One region of the Stutzerimonas balearica DSM 6083 genome, then DNA from elsewhere that is predicted to be linked to it. Evidence: predicted binding sites of a transcription regulator. Region 1 holds the regulator's gene; the other holds the start of a gene.
The links. The regulator FliA, encoded in region 1, starts transcription of late flagellar genes. The targets are predictions, from matches to a motif close to CTAAAGTTTNNNNNNNNNNNGCCGNTAA.
Positions count from the first base shown of each region.

Region 2: the regulator FliA is predicted to act here: its motif matches at 1,227-1,254, upstream of CL52_RS16855 (methyl-accepting chemotaxis protein).

Region 1 is NZ_CP007511.1:2,692,693-2,700,081, reverse strand. It holds gene flhB (flagellar biosynthesis protein FlhB) at 1-181, shown strand, start outside; gene sodC (superoxide dismutase family protein) at 225-746, opposite strand; gene flhA (flagellar biosynthesis protein FlhA) at 910-3,030, shown strand; gene flhF (flagellar biosynthesis GTPase FlhF) at 3,046-4,329, shown strand; gene fleN (flagellar synthesis regulator FleN) at 4,415-5,245, shown strand; gene fliA (RNA polymerase sigma factor FliA) at 5,263-5,988, shown strand; gene CL52_RS12205 (chemotaxis response regulator CheY) at 6,061-6,435, shown strand; gene CL52_RS12200 (protein phosphatase CheZ) at 6,459-7,253, shown strand; gene CL52_RS12195 (chemotaxis protein CheA) at 7,266-7,389, shown strand, end outside.
Region 2 is NZ_CP007511.1:3,634,645-3,642,033, forward strand. It holds gene CL52_RS16845 (indolepyruvate ferredoxin oxidoreductase family protein) at 1-532, opposite strand, end outside; gene CL52_RS16850 (Lrp/AsnC family transcriptional regulator) at 732-1,199, shown strand; gene CL52_RS16855 (methyl-accepting chemotaxis protein) at 1,348-3,258, shown strand; gene CL52_RS16860 (DUF192 domain-containing protein) at 3,284-3,712, opposite strand; gene CL52_RS16865 (short-chain fatty acid transporter) at 3,819-5,159, shown strand; gene CL52_RS16870 (sigma-54 interaction domain-containing protein) at 5,210-6,610, shown strand; gene CL52_RS16875 (cation:proton antiporter) at 6,617-7,389, opposite strand, start outside.

The DNA of each region.
Region 1 (7,389 bases):
GGCGCGTGCCGTGTTCTACTCGACCGAGGTCGACCAGGAAATCCCGGCCGGGCTCTACCTGGCAGTGGCGCAAGTGCTGGCCTACGTCTATCAGCTGCGTCAGTACCAGGCGGGCAGGGCACGGCGCCCGGCGCCGCTGAACGATCTGCCGATTCCGCCGGATCTGCGCCGCGACGCCTGATCGCAGGCAGAAGAGGCCGGCGCTCGCCGGCCTCTGGCGGGGCTTACTTGATCAACCCGCAGGCAACGCGGGCACCGCCGCCGCCCAGCGGTTGCGGATGGTCGGCATGGTTGTCGCCGCCCTGGTGCACCATCAGAGCCAGGCCCTTGATGTCGCCGAGGCTCTTGAGTCGCGGTGCGAGCACCGGCTGCTTGGCTGTGCCGCCGCTCTCGACGTAGAGCGCCGGCAGGTCGCCCATATGGCCGTCGCCCCAGGGCTCGCCGTGCTTGCCCGTGTTCTTCGGATCCCAGTGGCCGCCTGCCGCGCCGGCCGGCGTGGTCTTGCCGTCGATCTCGGCCGTTTCGCAACTGCCCTTGGCGTGGATGTGGAAGCCGTGCACGCCAGGTTGCAGGTCCGACAGCTGCGGGCGGAACACCAGGCCGTAGTCGCTGGTTTCGATGCTGACCTGGCCGACCGACTTGCCGACGCCATCGGCGCCGACGGCGTTCATTTGCACGTTGAGCGTTTCAGCCTGTGCCGCTGCGGCCACGCAGCTGGCCAGAGCGGCGATGATCCACTTGTTCATGGCGGTCTCCTTCTTCGGTTCGGGTTGTGTGGATGCAAGTCAGCGTGTGACTGCCGTTTGGGCGACGGGTTCGCCCGCTGCACCTGAGTTGGACCCCTTCTTGCTATAGCCGGGGCAGAGCGTTTCGTCGCGTCAATTTTTCTCTGTTTCGCTGGGGGCCACGTTGGATCGCACGCAACTGATCAATATGCGCAACAGCCTGACCGGTGTCGGCCGCGGCAACCTGGGGGTGCCGCTGCTGCTGCTGGTGATGCTGGGCATGATGATGCTGCCGGTGCCGCCGTTCCTGCTGGACGTGCTGTTCACCTTCAACATCGCATTGTCCATCGTCGTGCTGCTGGTCAGCGTCTATGCGTTGCGGCCGCTGGATTTCGCGGTCTTCCCGACGGTGCTGCTGGTCGCCACCCTGCTGCGCCTGGCCTTGAACGTCGCCTCGACGCGGGTGGTGCTGATCCACGGACACGACGGCGGCAGTGCCGCAGGCCATGTGATCGAGGCCTTCGGCAACGTGGTGATCGGCGGTAACTACGTCGTCGGTATCGTGGTGTTCGCGATCCTGATGATCATCAACTTCGTGGTGGTCACCAAGGGTGCCGGGCGTATCTCCGAGGTCAGCGCGCGCTTCACCCTCGATGCCATGCCGGGCAAGCAGATGGCGATCGACGCCGACCTCAACGCCGGGTTGATCGACCAGGCCGAAGCCAAGAAGCGGCGCGCCGAGGTCTCTTCGGAGGCGGACTTCTACGGATCGATGGACGGTGCCAGCAAGTTCGTCCGCGGTGATGCCATCGCCGGCCTGCTGATTCTCTTCATCAACCTGCTCGGCGGCATGGGCATCGGTATGGCCCAGCACGGCATGAGCTTTGCCGAGGCCGGCCAGGTCTACGCGCTGCTGACAATCGGTGACGGCCTGGTGGCGCAGATCCCGTCGCTGCTGCTGTCCACCGCAGCGGCGATCATGGTGACGCGGGTCACCAGCTCCGAGGACATGGGCCAGCAGGTCAATCGGCAGATGTTCTCTTCGCCCAAGGCGCTGGCGGTGTCGGCGGCAATTCTGATCGCCATGGGTCTGGTGCCGGGCATGCCGCATTTTTCCTTCGTCGGGCTCGGTGCCCTGGCTGCGGCCGGTGCGTACTGGATCTGGTATCGCCAGAAGCGCACGGAGAAGCAAGCCGAGCAGGAGGTGCAGAAGCAGCAGGAGATGTTGCCGGCCCAGCGCGCCACCGAAGCCAAGGAGCTTGGCTGGGATGACGTCACGCCCGTCGACATGGTCGGGCTGGAGGTGGGCTACCGCCTGATTCCGCTGGTCGATCGCAACCAGGGTGGGCAGTTGCTCGGACGAATCAAGGGCGTGCGCAAGAAGCTGTCGCAGGATCTGGGCTTTCTCATGCCGTCGGTGCACATCCGTGACAACCTCGACCTGATGCCTAACGCCTACCGGCTGACCCTGATGGGGGTCAGCCTGGCCGAAGCCGAGGTCTATCCGGACCGGGAGCTGGCAATCAACCCCGGGCAGGTGTTCGGTCCGCTCAACGGCATCGCCGCCAAGGACCCGGCCTTCGGCCTGGAGGCGGTCTGGATCGAGGGCAGTCAGCGCGACCAGGCTCAATCGCTTGGCTACACGGTGGTCGATGCCAGCACGGTGATTGCTACGCACCTGAACCAGGTGCTCTACAAGCATGCTCACGAACTGCTGGGGCATGAGGAGGTCCAGCAGTTGCTGCAGCTGCTGGCCAAGAGTTCGCCCAAGCTCGCCGAGGAGCTGGTGCCGGGCATGGTGTCGTTGTCTACGCTGCTCAAGGTGCTGCAGACGCTGCTGCAGGAGCAGGTGCCAGTTCGTGACATTCGCACCATTGCCGAGGCCATCGCCAATGTCGCCGGCAAGAGTCAAGATCCCGCCGCGATGGTCGCGGCAGTGCGTGTCGCGCTGTCGCGTGCAATCGTGCAGAACGTGGTGGGACTAGAGCCGGAGCTGCCTGTCATCACGCTCGAGCCCCGGTTGGAACAGATATTGCTCAACAGTCTGCAGAAGGCCGGACAGGGTGCCGAAGATGGCATCCTGCTGGAGCCGGGAATGGCCGAAAAGTTGCAACGCTCCCTCGTGGAGGCCGCGCAGCGTCAAGAAATGCTCGGCAAGCCGGCGATTCTCCTGGTGGCGGGTCCGGTTCGTGCGATGCTCTCGCGCTTCGCGCGGCTCGCGGTGCCGAACATGCATGTGCTGGCCTACCAGGAAATTCCGGACAACAAGCAGGTCACCATCGTTTCGACGGTGGGACAGAATTAATCGAGGGTGCAGGCCATGCAGGTCAAACGTTTCTTCGCCGCCGATATGCGCATCGCCATGAAGATGGTTCGCGACGAGCTGGGCGCCGATGCCGTGATCATCGGCAACCGGCGCGTGGCCGGCGGCGTGGAGCTGACGGCTGTGCTCGATTATCCGGTGCAGGCCGCGCCCGAAGCGAAGAAGCCCAATCCCGCGCTCGAAGCCGAGCTGCGCAAGACGCAGACGCGCATCGCCAGCGCGCATGCAGAACTGTCCGGTGCCCGGCCGCAGCCGGCACAGAATCGTCAACTGCTTGACGAGCCCAAGCCGGCGCCGGCACCCGAGCCGGTGTCGAACGGCGCGGCGCCGGCGCTCGACAGCCGGGCCATCGAGAGCATGTACAGCGAGCTGCAGGGGCTGCGTGAGCTGATCGAAGTACAGCTCGGCTCCATCGCCTGGGGCCAGGAGCAGAGCCGTCGTCCGCAGCAGGCCAGCCTCTGGCGCCGCCTGCAGCGCGTCGGCCTGCCGGCCGAGCTGTCGCGCAGCCTGCTGGAAAAGGTCTCCACCGTCAGTGATCCGCGGCAGGCCTGGCGCATGCTGCTTGCGCACCTGGCGCAGTCGATCAAGGTCAGCAAGAACGAGCCGCTGGAAGAGGGTGGCGTGATTGCCCTGGTCGGCCCGGCAGGCGTCGGCAAAACCACTACCCTGGCCAAGCTGGCCGCGCGCTACGTGCTCAAGCACGGCGCGCAGAGCATTGCCCTGGCGAGCATGGACAACTATCGCATCGGCGCGCAGGAGCAGCTCAAGACGCTGGGGCGAATCCTCGACGTGCCGGTGGTGCAGATCGATCCCGCCAAGCCATTGGCCAGCTCGCTGGCGTCGCTGGCACGCAAGCGGGTCATCCTTATCGATACCGCCGGCCTTCCGGCCAGCGATCCGACCCTGCGTCAGCAGCTGGCCGCGCTGTCGGACCGAGGCGTGAAGTCACGCAATTATCTGGTACTGGCCGCGACCAGCCAGAGCCAGGTGCTCAAGGCGGCGTGGCACAACTATCGCCGCTGCGGCCTGAGTGGCTGCATCCTGACCAAGCTGGACGAGGCTGGTTCGCTCGGTGATGTGCTGGGGCTCACGATCAGCCAGCACTTGCCGATAGCCTACCTGGCCGACGGGCCGCGTATTCCGGACGACCTGCATCTGCCGCGCAGCCACCAACTGGTCAGTCGCGCTGTCAGTTTGCAGTCGGACGAAGAGCCGAGCGAGGAAACCATGGCGGACATGTTCGCCGGCTTGTACAACGAATCGTCGCGGCGGGCGGGTTGAGCGCGCGCTGGCAATCGAATAAACCTGATGCGTCCGCAAGGCGCATCGTCGGCCCCTTGGGCCTGCTACATATGGGCGTTTGAAGATGGGTATGCATCCCGTACAGGTGATTGCGGTGACCGGCGGCAAAGGTGGCGTCGGCAAGACCAATGTGTCGGTCAATCTGGCACTGGCCCTGGCCGATCTCGGTCGCCGCGTCGTATTGCTCGACGCCGACCTCGGCCTGGCCAACGTCGATGTGCTGCTGGGTTTGACCAGCAAACGCACGCTGGCCGATGTGATCGCCGGTGAGTGCGACCTGCGTGACGTGCTCATCCAGGGGCCAGGCGGCATCCGCATCGTGCCGGCCGCCTCCGGTACCCAGAGCATGGTCCAGCTCTCGACCCTGCAGCATGCCGGTCTGATCCAGGCCTTCAGCGAGCTGGGCGATGAGCTCGATGTGCTGATCATCGACACCGCAGCCGGTATCGGCGACGCCGTGGTGAGCTTCGTGCGTGCCGCCCAGGAAGTCTTGTTGGTGGTCACCGATGAGCCGACGTCCATCACCGACGCCTATGCGCTGATCAAGCTGCTCAATCGCGACTACGGCATCAGCCGCTTCCGTGTGCTGGCCAACATGGCCCACGCGCCGCAGGAAGGCCGCAACCTGTTCGCCAAGCTGACCAAGGTCACCGAGCGATTTCTCGATGTCGCGCTGCAATATGTCGGCGCGATTCCCTACGATGAGTCGGTGCGCAAGGCCGTGCAGAAGCAGCGCGCCGTCTACGATGCCTATCCTCGGGCGAAGTCCTCGCTGGCGTTCAAGGCCATTGCGCAGAAGGTCGATACCTGGCCATTGCCTGCCACCCCGCGTGGGCACCTGGAGTTCTTCGTCGAGCGACTGATCAATCCAGGCACTGCCGGGAACCACGAATGAAAACTGCCGGATCCGCTATGTATTACAGCAAGGCACACGAAAAGGATGCGCAATATCGCCTGATCGATCAGTACGCCCCGCTGGTCAAGCGCATCGCCTACCACCTGTTGGCCCGCCTTCCGGCGAGCGTGCAGGTCGACGACCTCATCCAGGCAGGGATGATCGGGCTGCTGGAAGCGGCAAAGAAATACGACTCGGGCAAGGGCGCCAGCTTTGAAACCTACGCCGGCATCCGCATCCGCGGCACCATGCTCGACGAGGTGCGCAAGGGCGACTGGGCGCCCCGTTCGGTGCATCGCAACTCGCGCATGGTCAGCGAGGCGATCCGCGGCATCGAAGCCAGAACCGGGCGTGACGCTAAAGATCACGAGGTTGCGGCCGAACTTAAGTTGAGCCTCGACGAGTACTACGGGATTCTGGGCGATACGCTTGGCAGCCGGCTTTTCAGCTTCGACGATCTGCTGCAGGAAGGCGAGCACGGCGAACTGAACGAGGATGCCGGCAGCGCGCACCCGGAACCCTTCCGCGACCTCGAAGACGAGCGTTTTCAGCAGGCCCTGGCCGATGCCATCGCCAATCTGCCCGAGCGGGAAAAGCTGGTGCTGTCGCTGTATTACGACGAAGAGCTGAATTTGAAAGAAATCGGTCAAGTGCTGGGCGTCAGCGAATCGCGCGTAAGCCAGCTGCATAGCCAGTGTGCCGCGCGTCTGCGGGCGCGCCTTGGCGAGTGGCGTGCCGCCTGATCGACTGTATTGCTGCGAGACGTGCTCGGTTGCCGAGATTTTGGAATTACGGAGGTCGACTTGGACAAGAACATGAAAATCCTCATCGTCGATGACTTCTCGACGATGAGACGCATCATCAAGAACCTCTTGCGTGATCTGGGGTTCACCAATACGGCCGAGGCCGACGACGGCACCACGGCCTTGCCGATGCTCAAGAGCGGCAGTTTCGATTTCCTGGTGACTGACTGGAACATGCCCGGCATGAGCGGCATCGACCTGCTGCGCCAGGTGCGTGCCGATGAGCGCCTCAAGCATCTGCCGGTACTGATGGTCACCGCTGAAGCCAAGCGCGACCAGATCATCGAAGCGGCCCAGGCCGGGGTCAACGGCTATGTGGTCAAGCCCTTCACCGCCCAGGTGCTCAAGGAAAAGATCGAGAAGATCTTCGAGCGCGTCAACGGCTGAAGCAGCAACGCCGCGAGGGCACTATGACGCAAGCAGATCAAAGCCTGGCAGAGTTCGAAGCGACTCTGAAGGCCAACGCCCCCAAGTTGATTGAAAGCCTGCAGCAGGGTCGTTTCGACGAAGCGACGCAGATGTTCAATGAGCTCAGCCAGGCGCGCAACCACAGCCTTTATCAGGAAGTCGGCAAGCTCACCCGCGAGCTGCACAACGCCATCGTCAAGCTCGAGATGGATACCTGTGCCACTGGCGGCGATCCGTCACCGATAACCGATGCCACCGACCGGCTTTCCTATGTCGTGGAAATGACCGAGAAGGCCGCCAATCGCACCATGGACCTGGTGGAGGAGTCCGCGCCGCTGGTCAACTACGTGAGCTACGAGGCCCAGAGTCTGACGGCGGACTGGCAGCGCTTCATGCGCCGCGAAATGGACGCCGACCAGTTCCGCAGCCTGGTCAAGCGCATCGACCAGTACCTCAAGCGCAGCATGAACGACGGCAGCCTGTTGTCGCAGAACCTGAGCGAAATCATGCTTGCCCAGGACTTCCAGGATCTGACCGGACAGGTCATCAAGCGCGTCACCCGACTGATCACCGAGCTCGAAAGCAACCTGCTCAATCTCGTCTTGATGGCGGGTCAGGTGGACCGTGTTGCAGGCATCCAGCATGACCGCGATGCCATGCGCGCCGAGCAAGAGAAGAAAAAACAAGAAAAATCACCGTCCAACGGTGAAGGTCCGCAGATGCATGCCGATAAGCGTGAGGACGTCGTGTCGGGACAGGACGACGTGGATGATCTGCTTTCGAGCCTGGGTTTTTAGGGGAACAGGAATATGAGCTTCGACGCCGATGAAGAAATTCTCCAGGACTTCCTGGTAGAGGCCGGCGAGATTCTCGAATTATTGTCTGAGCAGCTGGTGGAGCTGGAAAGCAGCCCCGATGACATGGCCCTGCTCA
Region 2 (7,389 bases), 940 kb from region 1:
CCTGGACGTTGGCCGGATTCAGCACCGGAATCGAGGCGGCGATGAAGGCATGCTCGCTCTGGTGCGGCAGCGTCGAGGATTTGCAGCCGTGATCGTCACCCGCCAGCAGCAGCACGCCGCCATGCGGGGAGACACCCGCCGCATTCGCATGCTTGAACACGTCGCCGGCACGGTCGACGCCCGGCCCCTTGCCGTACCACATGGCGAACACGCCGTCGTACCGGGCGCCGGGGAACAGGTTGGCCTGCTGGCTGCCCCACACCGCGGTGGCGGCCAGCTCTTCGTTGACGCCCGGCTGGAAGTGGATGGCGTGTTGCTTGAGGTAGTCGCGGGCTTCCCAGAGGCTCTTGTCCAGCCCGCCCAGGGGCGAGCCGCGATAGCCGGAAATGAAGCCGCCGGTGTTCAGGCCACGCGCCTGGTCGCGCTGATGCTGGAGCATCGGCAGACGGGTCAGGGCCTGGGTACCGGTGAGGTACAGGTGCCCGGTGGCAAGGCGGTACTTGTCGTCCAGACGGATCTCGGCCAGAGACATGGGGCGCTCCTAATTTGTTGTTATCGGAGTCAGGGTGGTCGCGTTCGGCGCCACCCGCCTTTTTCGCGGCAGGGGATCGCCCCGCCGGCACGTGATTACAGTCTGGCCGTGACGAGGGGAGATTTTCTTTCTACTTTTGCGCTAGAACCACGTTCGCTTGCATGAACGATTCGCCGACAACAACAAAACTGGAATGAACATGCAGACCCCGCTGAGCACCGTCGACCGCAAGATCCTCCGCCTGCTGCAACACAACGCCGACCTGTCGGCCGCCGAGATCGCCGAAAAGGTCGAGCTCTCGCAGTCGCCCTGCTGGCGACGCATCCACCGCATGCAGGAAGAAGGGCTGATCGAGCGCAAGGTCGCCCTGCTCAACCCGAAGAAGCTCGGGCTGGACATGACGGTGTTCGTCAACATCAAGCTCTCGGCCCATGGGCGCAGCAACCTCGACGAATTCGAGCAGGCCGTGGTCGGCTACCCCGAGGTGCTCGAATGCCACACCATGGCCGGCGAGTCGGACTACCTGCTCAAGGTGGTGGCGCGCGATATCGACAGCTACGAGCGCTTCCTGCGCGACCAGCTACTGCAGCGCCCACACGTGCAGGAAGCGCACTCGCACATCGCCATGAGCGAGGTGAAGCGGACCACGGAGCTGCCGCTGGATTGAGCGGCCGCTGCCGCTTGTAGGAAAGATTTAAGGTCCCGGCCCTGCCGGTCGATATTACGGGCGATGCCTATCGCCCCAGGCAGCCCCTTCGACGCCCCACCCTTCCATTGCCCATCGGCAGCCTTCCTACTGCCGGGAGTTCCAGAGCATGCTCGCCAATATCCGCATCGGACAGCGCATCGCGATCAGTATCGTGCTGCTGCTGATCGTCACCGTCACGACCCTGACCGCCCTGTTCTTCAGCCGCTTCGAAAGCCTGCTGGCCGACGCCGAGCGCCGCGAGCTGCGCGGCATCTTCGACAACGTCAGCACCACCATCGCCGCCGAAAGCCTCACCGCCGAGCGCCTCGCCGCCCTGGTGGCGAACATCCCCGAGGTGCAGCAGGCGATGGCCGACGATGACCGTGAACGACTCTCGGCGCTGTTCGTGCCGGGCTATGCGAAGCTGGCGAACGACTATGGCCTGACCCAGTTCCAGTTCCACAAGGCACCGGCCACCTCCTTCCTGCGCGTGCACAAGCCGGCGCAGTTCGGTGACGACCTTTCCGCGATCCGCCAGACCATCGTCGACACCAACGCCCGCCAGACGCCGGTGCGGGGTGTCGAGTCCGGCGTCGCCGGCCTGGGCATTCGCGGCCTCGTGCCGATCAGCCATCAGGGCCGGCCGGTTGGCTCGGTGGAGTTCGGCCTGTCCTTGGGCCAGGCGTTCTTCGACGCCTTCAAGGCGCGCTACCACGTCGACGTCGGCCTGGTGCTGCGCGAGGCCAGCGGCAGCTTCAAGCCCTTCGCCACCACATTTGGCAGCCCCCTGGTCAGCGATGAGCAGCGCGGCCAGGCGCTCGCCGGCAATGACGTGATCTTCCAGGCCGAGGCCGACGGCCAGCCGGTGGCGGTTCTGGTATCGGCGGTCGAGGACTTCTCCGGCAAGCCGCTGGGCGTGCTGGAAGTGGCGATGGACCGCACCCGCTACGCCGACGCACTGGCCTCGATGCGCAACACCGCACTGGTCGTCGCCGGCATCGCGCTGGCCATCGGCCTGCTGGTCGCGGCCCTGGTGGCGCGCGGCATCGTCAGCCCGATCCGGGTCGCGGTCGATGCGATGCGCGATATCGCCGCCGGCGAAGGCGACCTCACTCGGCGCTTGGAACAGCGCGGGCGCAACGAGGTAGCCGAGCTGGCCGGTGCCTTCAACCTGTTCGTCGAGAAGGTGCGCCGGCTGGTCAGCGAGGTGGCCGGCTCGACGACGCAAGTGGCCGCCGCGGCCGAGGAGATGTCGGCGATCACCGACGAGTTCAACCGCGACGTCGCACAACAGCGCCACGAGATCGAGCTGGTGGCCACGGCAATGAACGAGATGACCGCCACCGTGCAGGACGTCGCGCGTAACGCCGCACTGGCGGCCGAATCGGCCCAGGCCGCCGATGAGCAGGCCCAGCAGGGCCAGCAGGTGGTGCAGCAGACGGTCAGCTCGATCGAAAACGTCTCGGCCGAGGTCGAGCGTACCGCTGCCGCCATCCAGCGGCTGGAGGCCGACAGCCAGAGCATCAGCGCCGTGCTGGACGTGATCCGCGGCGTCGCCGAGCAGACCAACCTGCTGGCGCTGAACGCTGCCATCGAGGCGGCGCGGGCTGGCGAACAGGGCCGCGGCTTCGCCGTGGTGGCCGACGAGGTTCGCACGCTCGCCTCGCGCACCCAGCAGTCGACGGTGGAAATCCAGCAGGTGATCGAGCAGCTGCAGGCCGGCGCGCGCGACTCCGCCGCGGTGATGCTGCGGGGCCGTGCCCAGGTCGAGGTCAGCGTGCGCCAGGCCCAGCAGGCCGGTGACTCGCTGAGCGGCATCACTGGCGCGGTCACCCGCATCAGCGACATGAACACCCAGATCGCCAGCGCCGCCGAGCAGCAGAGCGCGGTGGCTGACGAAATCAGCCAGAACGTGGTGAACATCAATCAGGTGGCCGATCGCGTCACCGAATCGGCCGGCCAGACCGCGCAGGCCAGCAGCCAGCTCGCGCATCTCGCGGTGGGCCTGCAAACGCTGGTCGGGCAGTTCCGCTACTGAGCGGCGGCGCCGGCGCGAGCCGGCGCTAGTCCGCAGGCAATCCCTCCACCCGTGCGCCCGGGCCGATGGCGTGCTCGGCGAACCAGCCCTGGTTCACCTCCAGCGCATAACGCGCCGGCGCTTGCGAGCAGCGGATCTCGGTGCTCAGCGGCTCGAGGTCGATCAGATCGACGATCCGCCCGGCGTCGTCGATGAACGCCGCCGACAGCGGCAACGGCGTGTTCTTCATCCACAGGCAATGGCGCCCGGGGCGCTCGAAGCGCAGCAGCATGCCGGCGTCGGCCGGCAGCTCGGTGCGCGCCATCAGCCCGCGGGCGCGCTCGAGGTCGCTGGCAGCCAGCTCCACCCGCAGCGTTTCCCCACCGATGCGCAGCGCCAGGCGGTCCTGCGCCAGCGCGGGCGGCAGCTCCCAGAGCAGAGCGGTCGAGACGATCAGCCAAGCCAGTGCGCGCATGCCATGAACCTTTGACGAACCCGGGGAACGGCGATCCTCGCGCCGCACTCAATAACCGAAGCGGGCACGCCCGCCATGGACAAGAACAACAAACGAGGACCTTCCGATGCTCAACAGAATAACCGCCGCCAGCGTCTACCTGGTGCAGCGTTTCCTGCCCTCGCCCTTCGTCTTCGCCATCCTGCTGACGCTGATCGTGCTGGTCGCCGCGATGCTCGCCACCGGCCAGGGGCTGACGGCGATGGCGCAGCACTGGGGCAACGGCTTCTGGAACCTGCTGGCCTTCACCATGCAGATGTCGCTGATCCTGGTCACCGGCCATGCCCTGGCCCGCGCGCCGGCGATCAATCGACTGCTCGACCGCATGGCCCGGGTGCCGCAGTCTCCGGGGCAGGCGATCATTCTGGTGACCCTGGTGGCGCTGGCCGGTTCCTGGATCAACTGGGGCTTCGGCCTGGTGATCGGCGCGGTGTTCGCCCGCGCGCTGGCCCGCCAGGTGCGCGGCGTCGACTACCCGCTGCTGGTCGCCGCGGCCTATTCGGGCTTTCTCATCTGGCACGGCGGCTTTTCCGGCTCGATCCCGCTGTCGCTGGCCAGCGGCGGCGCGGACCTGGCGAAGATGACCGGCGGTGCGCTGAGCGAAGCCATCGACGTCGGCCAGACCATGTTCGCCTCCTACAACCTGATCATCATCGCCGTGCTGGTGGTCGGCCTGCCGCTGCTCAACTGGGCGATGCAGCCCAGGCAGCCGAAGCAGGTCGACCCGGCGCTGCTGAAGGAGCCGGAAGCCGACGCGGTGCCACGCGAGACCGCCGTGCAGCGCCTGGACGACAGCCGCATCCTCGGCCTGGTCGTCGTCGCGCTGGCACTGCTGTTCTTCTACCGCTACTTCAGCGAGAACGGCCTGGCGCTGAGCCTGAACATCGTCATCTCGATCTTTCTCTTCGCCGGCCTGCTGCTGCACGGCACGCCGGAGCGCTACATGCGCGCCATCGAGGAGAGCATTCGTGGCATCGCCGGGATCGTCGTGCAGTTCCCCTTCTACGCCGGGATCATGGGCATGATGGTCGGCGCCAATGCCGCCGGGCTGTCGCTCGGTCGCCTGGTCACCGACCGCTTCGTCGCCTGGTCGACGGCCGACACCTTTCCGGTGCTGGCCTTTCTCAGCGCCGGGCTGGTCAACGTCTTCGTGCCCTCCGGCGGCGGCCAGTGGGCGGTGCAGGGGCCGATCATGCTGCCGGCCGGCGCGGCGCTGGGCGTGCCGCCGCAGGTCACCGCCATGGCGATTGCCTGGGGCGATGCCTGGACCAACATGATCCAGCCGTTCTGGGCGCTGCCGCTGCTGGGTATTGCCGGGCTCGGCGCGCGTGACATCATGGGCTACTGCCTGCTGACGCTGGTCTTCTCCGGCCTGGTGATCGCCGGCGGGCTCTATTTCCTCACCTGACCCTGCCAGGCGCCCGTGCCGGAGTCGCCGGCGCGGGCGCACGGAGCCGCATGAATCACAACCTCAAGGACTACCCGCACGTCCGCCAGCTGGCGATCCGCTCGCTGTTCGAGATCTTCGAGCACTCCAGCGAAGGCACCATCATCGTCGACCGCGACGCCAACATCGTCTGGATCAACGAACGCTACGCGCGCCGTTTCGGCCTCGACAGCCCCGAGCAGGCGATCGGCAAGCCCTGCGAGACGGTGATTCCCGGCAGCCTGCTGCGCGAGGTGGTCAGCACCGGCAAGCCCATGCTGCTGGACATGCTCGACACGCCGGACAGCCCGGTGGTGGTCATGCGCCTGCCGGTGCACGACGACGACGGGCAGATCATCGGCGCCATCGGCTTCGCCCTGTTCGACGAGTTGCGCGCGCTGTCGCCGCTGCTGACCCGCTATCAACGCATGCAGGAAGAACTGGCCTCGACCCGCTCGCTGCTGCGCGCGCGCCAGGCCAAGTACAGCTTCGCCCATTTCATCGGCACCAGCGCCCAGAGCCTGGAGGTCAAACGGCACGCCCGGCGCAGCGCCACGGTGGAATCGCCGGTGCTGCTGCTCGGCGAGACCGGCACCGGCAAGGAACTGCTCGCGCATGCCATCCATGCCGCCTCGCCGCGGGCCAACAAGCCGTTCGTCAGCATCAACGCGGCGGCGATTCCCGAAAGCCTGCTGGAGGCCGAGTTCTTCGGCACCGCGCCGGGCGCCTTCACCGGCGCCACGCGCAAGGGCCGGCCGGGCAAGCTGCAGATCGCCCAGGGCGGCACGCTGTTTCTCGACGAGATCGGCGACATGCCGCTGGCCCTGCAAAGCAAGCTGCTGCGCGTGCTGCAGGAGAAGGAGTTCGAGCCGGTCGGCTCCGACGAGATGCTGCAGAGCGATGTACGCCTGATCGCCGCGACCTCCATCGACCTGGAACAGGCGGTCGCCCGCGGCAGCTTTCGCGCCGACCTCTACTACCGCATCAATGTGCTGCCGATCCGCGTGCCGCCCCTGCGCGAACGCCTGGCCGATCTGCCGGCGCTGTGCGAGGCGATCCTCGACGAGCTGCCCGGCGACCACGAACTGCACCCCGATGGCCTCGCCCTGCTCGCCCGCCACGCCTGGCCGGGCAACATCCGCGAACTGCGCAACGTGCTCGAACGCGCCGCCCTGCATGCCGACAGCGCCGAACTCGGCGAGGCCGACATCCGTCGCGCACTTGGCAGGCTGCAGCCGCTGGAAACCACCGCGGGCGCGCCGCATGCAGCGCCGGTCGGTGACTTCCAGCAGGCCCGCGCGGCATTCGAACGCGAGCTGATTGCCGCGGCCCTGGCGCAGCATCAGGGCAACGTGGTCGAGGCGGCCCGCGCGCTCGGCCTCGGGCGCTCGACGCTGTACCGCAAGATGGCCGAGCTGGGACTCGGCAGTTGAACGCGCTCAGTGCATCTCGTCGGTGGCCGGCTCGGCGCGGCGACCGTAGAGCGCACAGACCACGCGGCCGACGGTGAGCCCCTGCAGCAGGATCGACATCAGCACCACCAGGTAGGTCAGCGTCAGCACCAGGTCGCGCTGTTCGCCGAGCGGTAAGGACAGCGCCAGCGCCAGCGAGACGCCGCCGCGCAGCCCGCCCCAGGTCAGCAAGCGCACCGCACCGGGGCCGGTGCGCCGGTCGCCGCCGCGCAACCGGCGCAGCAGGTTGATGATGCTCGCCACGGTGACGAAGCGCGACGCCAGCACCGCGGCGCCCAGCAGCAAGGCGGCGAGCAGCGGCAGCCAGCCGAACGGCAGCACCAGCAGTTCCAGGCCGATCAGCGCGAACAGCAGGGCGTTGAGCACCTCGTCGACCAGCTCCCAGAAGCCATCGACATAGCGCCGTGCATCCTCGTCCATCGCCTTGCGCCGGCCCTGGTTGCCGATGATCAGCCCGGCCACGACCATGCTGATCGGCGCCGAGACGTGCAGGTGCGTGGCCAGCGCCGAGCCACCGAAGACCAGCGCCAGGGTCAGCATCACCGTGGGCTGGTGCTCGTCGACACGGCGCATGAGCAGGAACACCCCGAAGCCCAGCACCAGGCCGAAGAGCACACCGCCCACCGCCTCCTCGAGAAACAGCAGGCCGACTGCCCCGGCAGTCGGCGTCTGCCCCAGGGTGAGCACGCCGAGCAGGATGCTGAACACCACCACCGCGGTGCCGTCATTGAACAGCGATT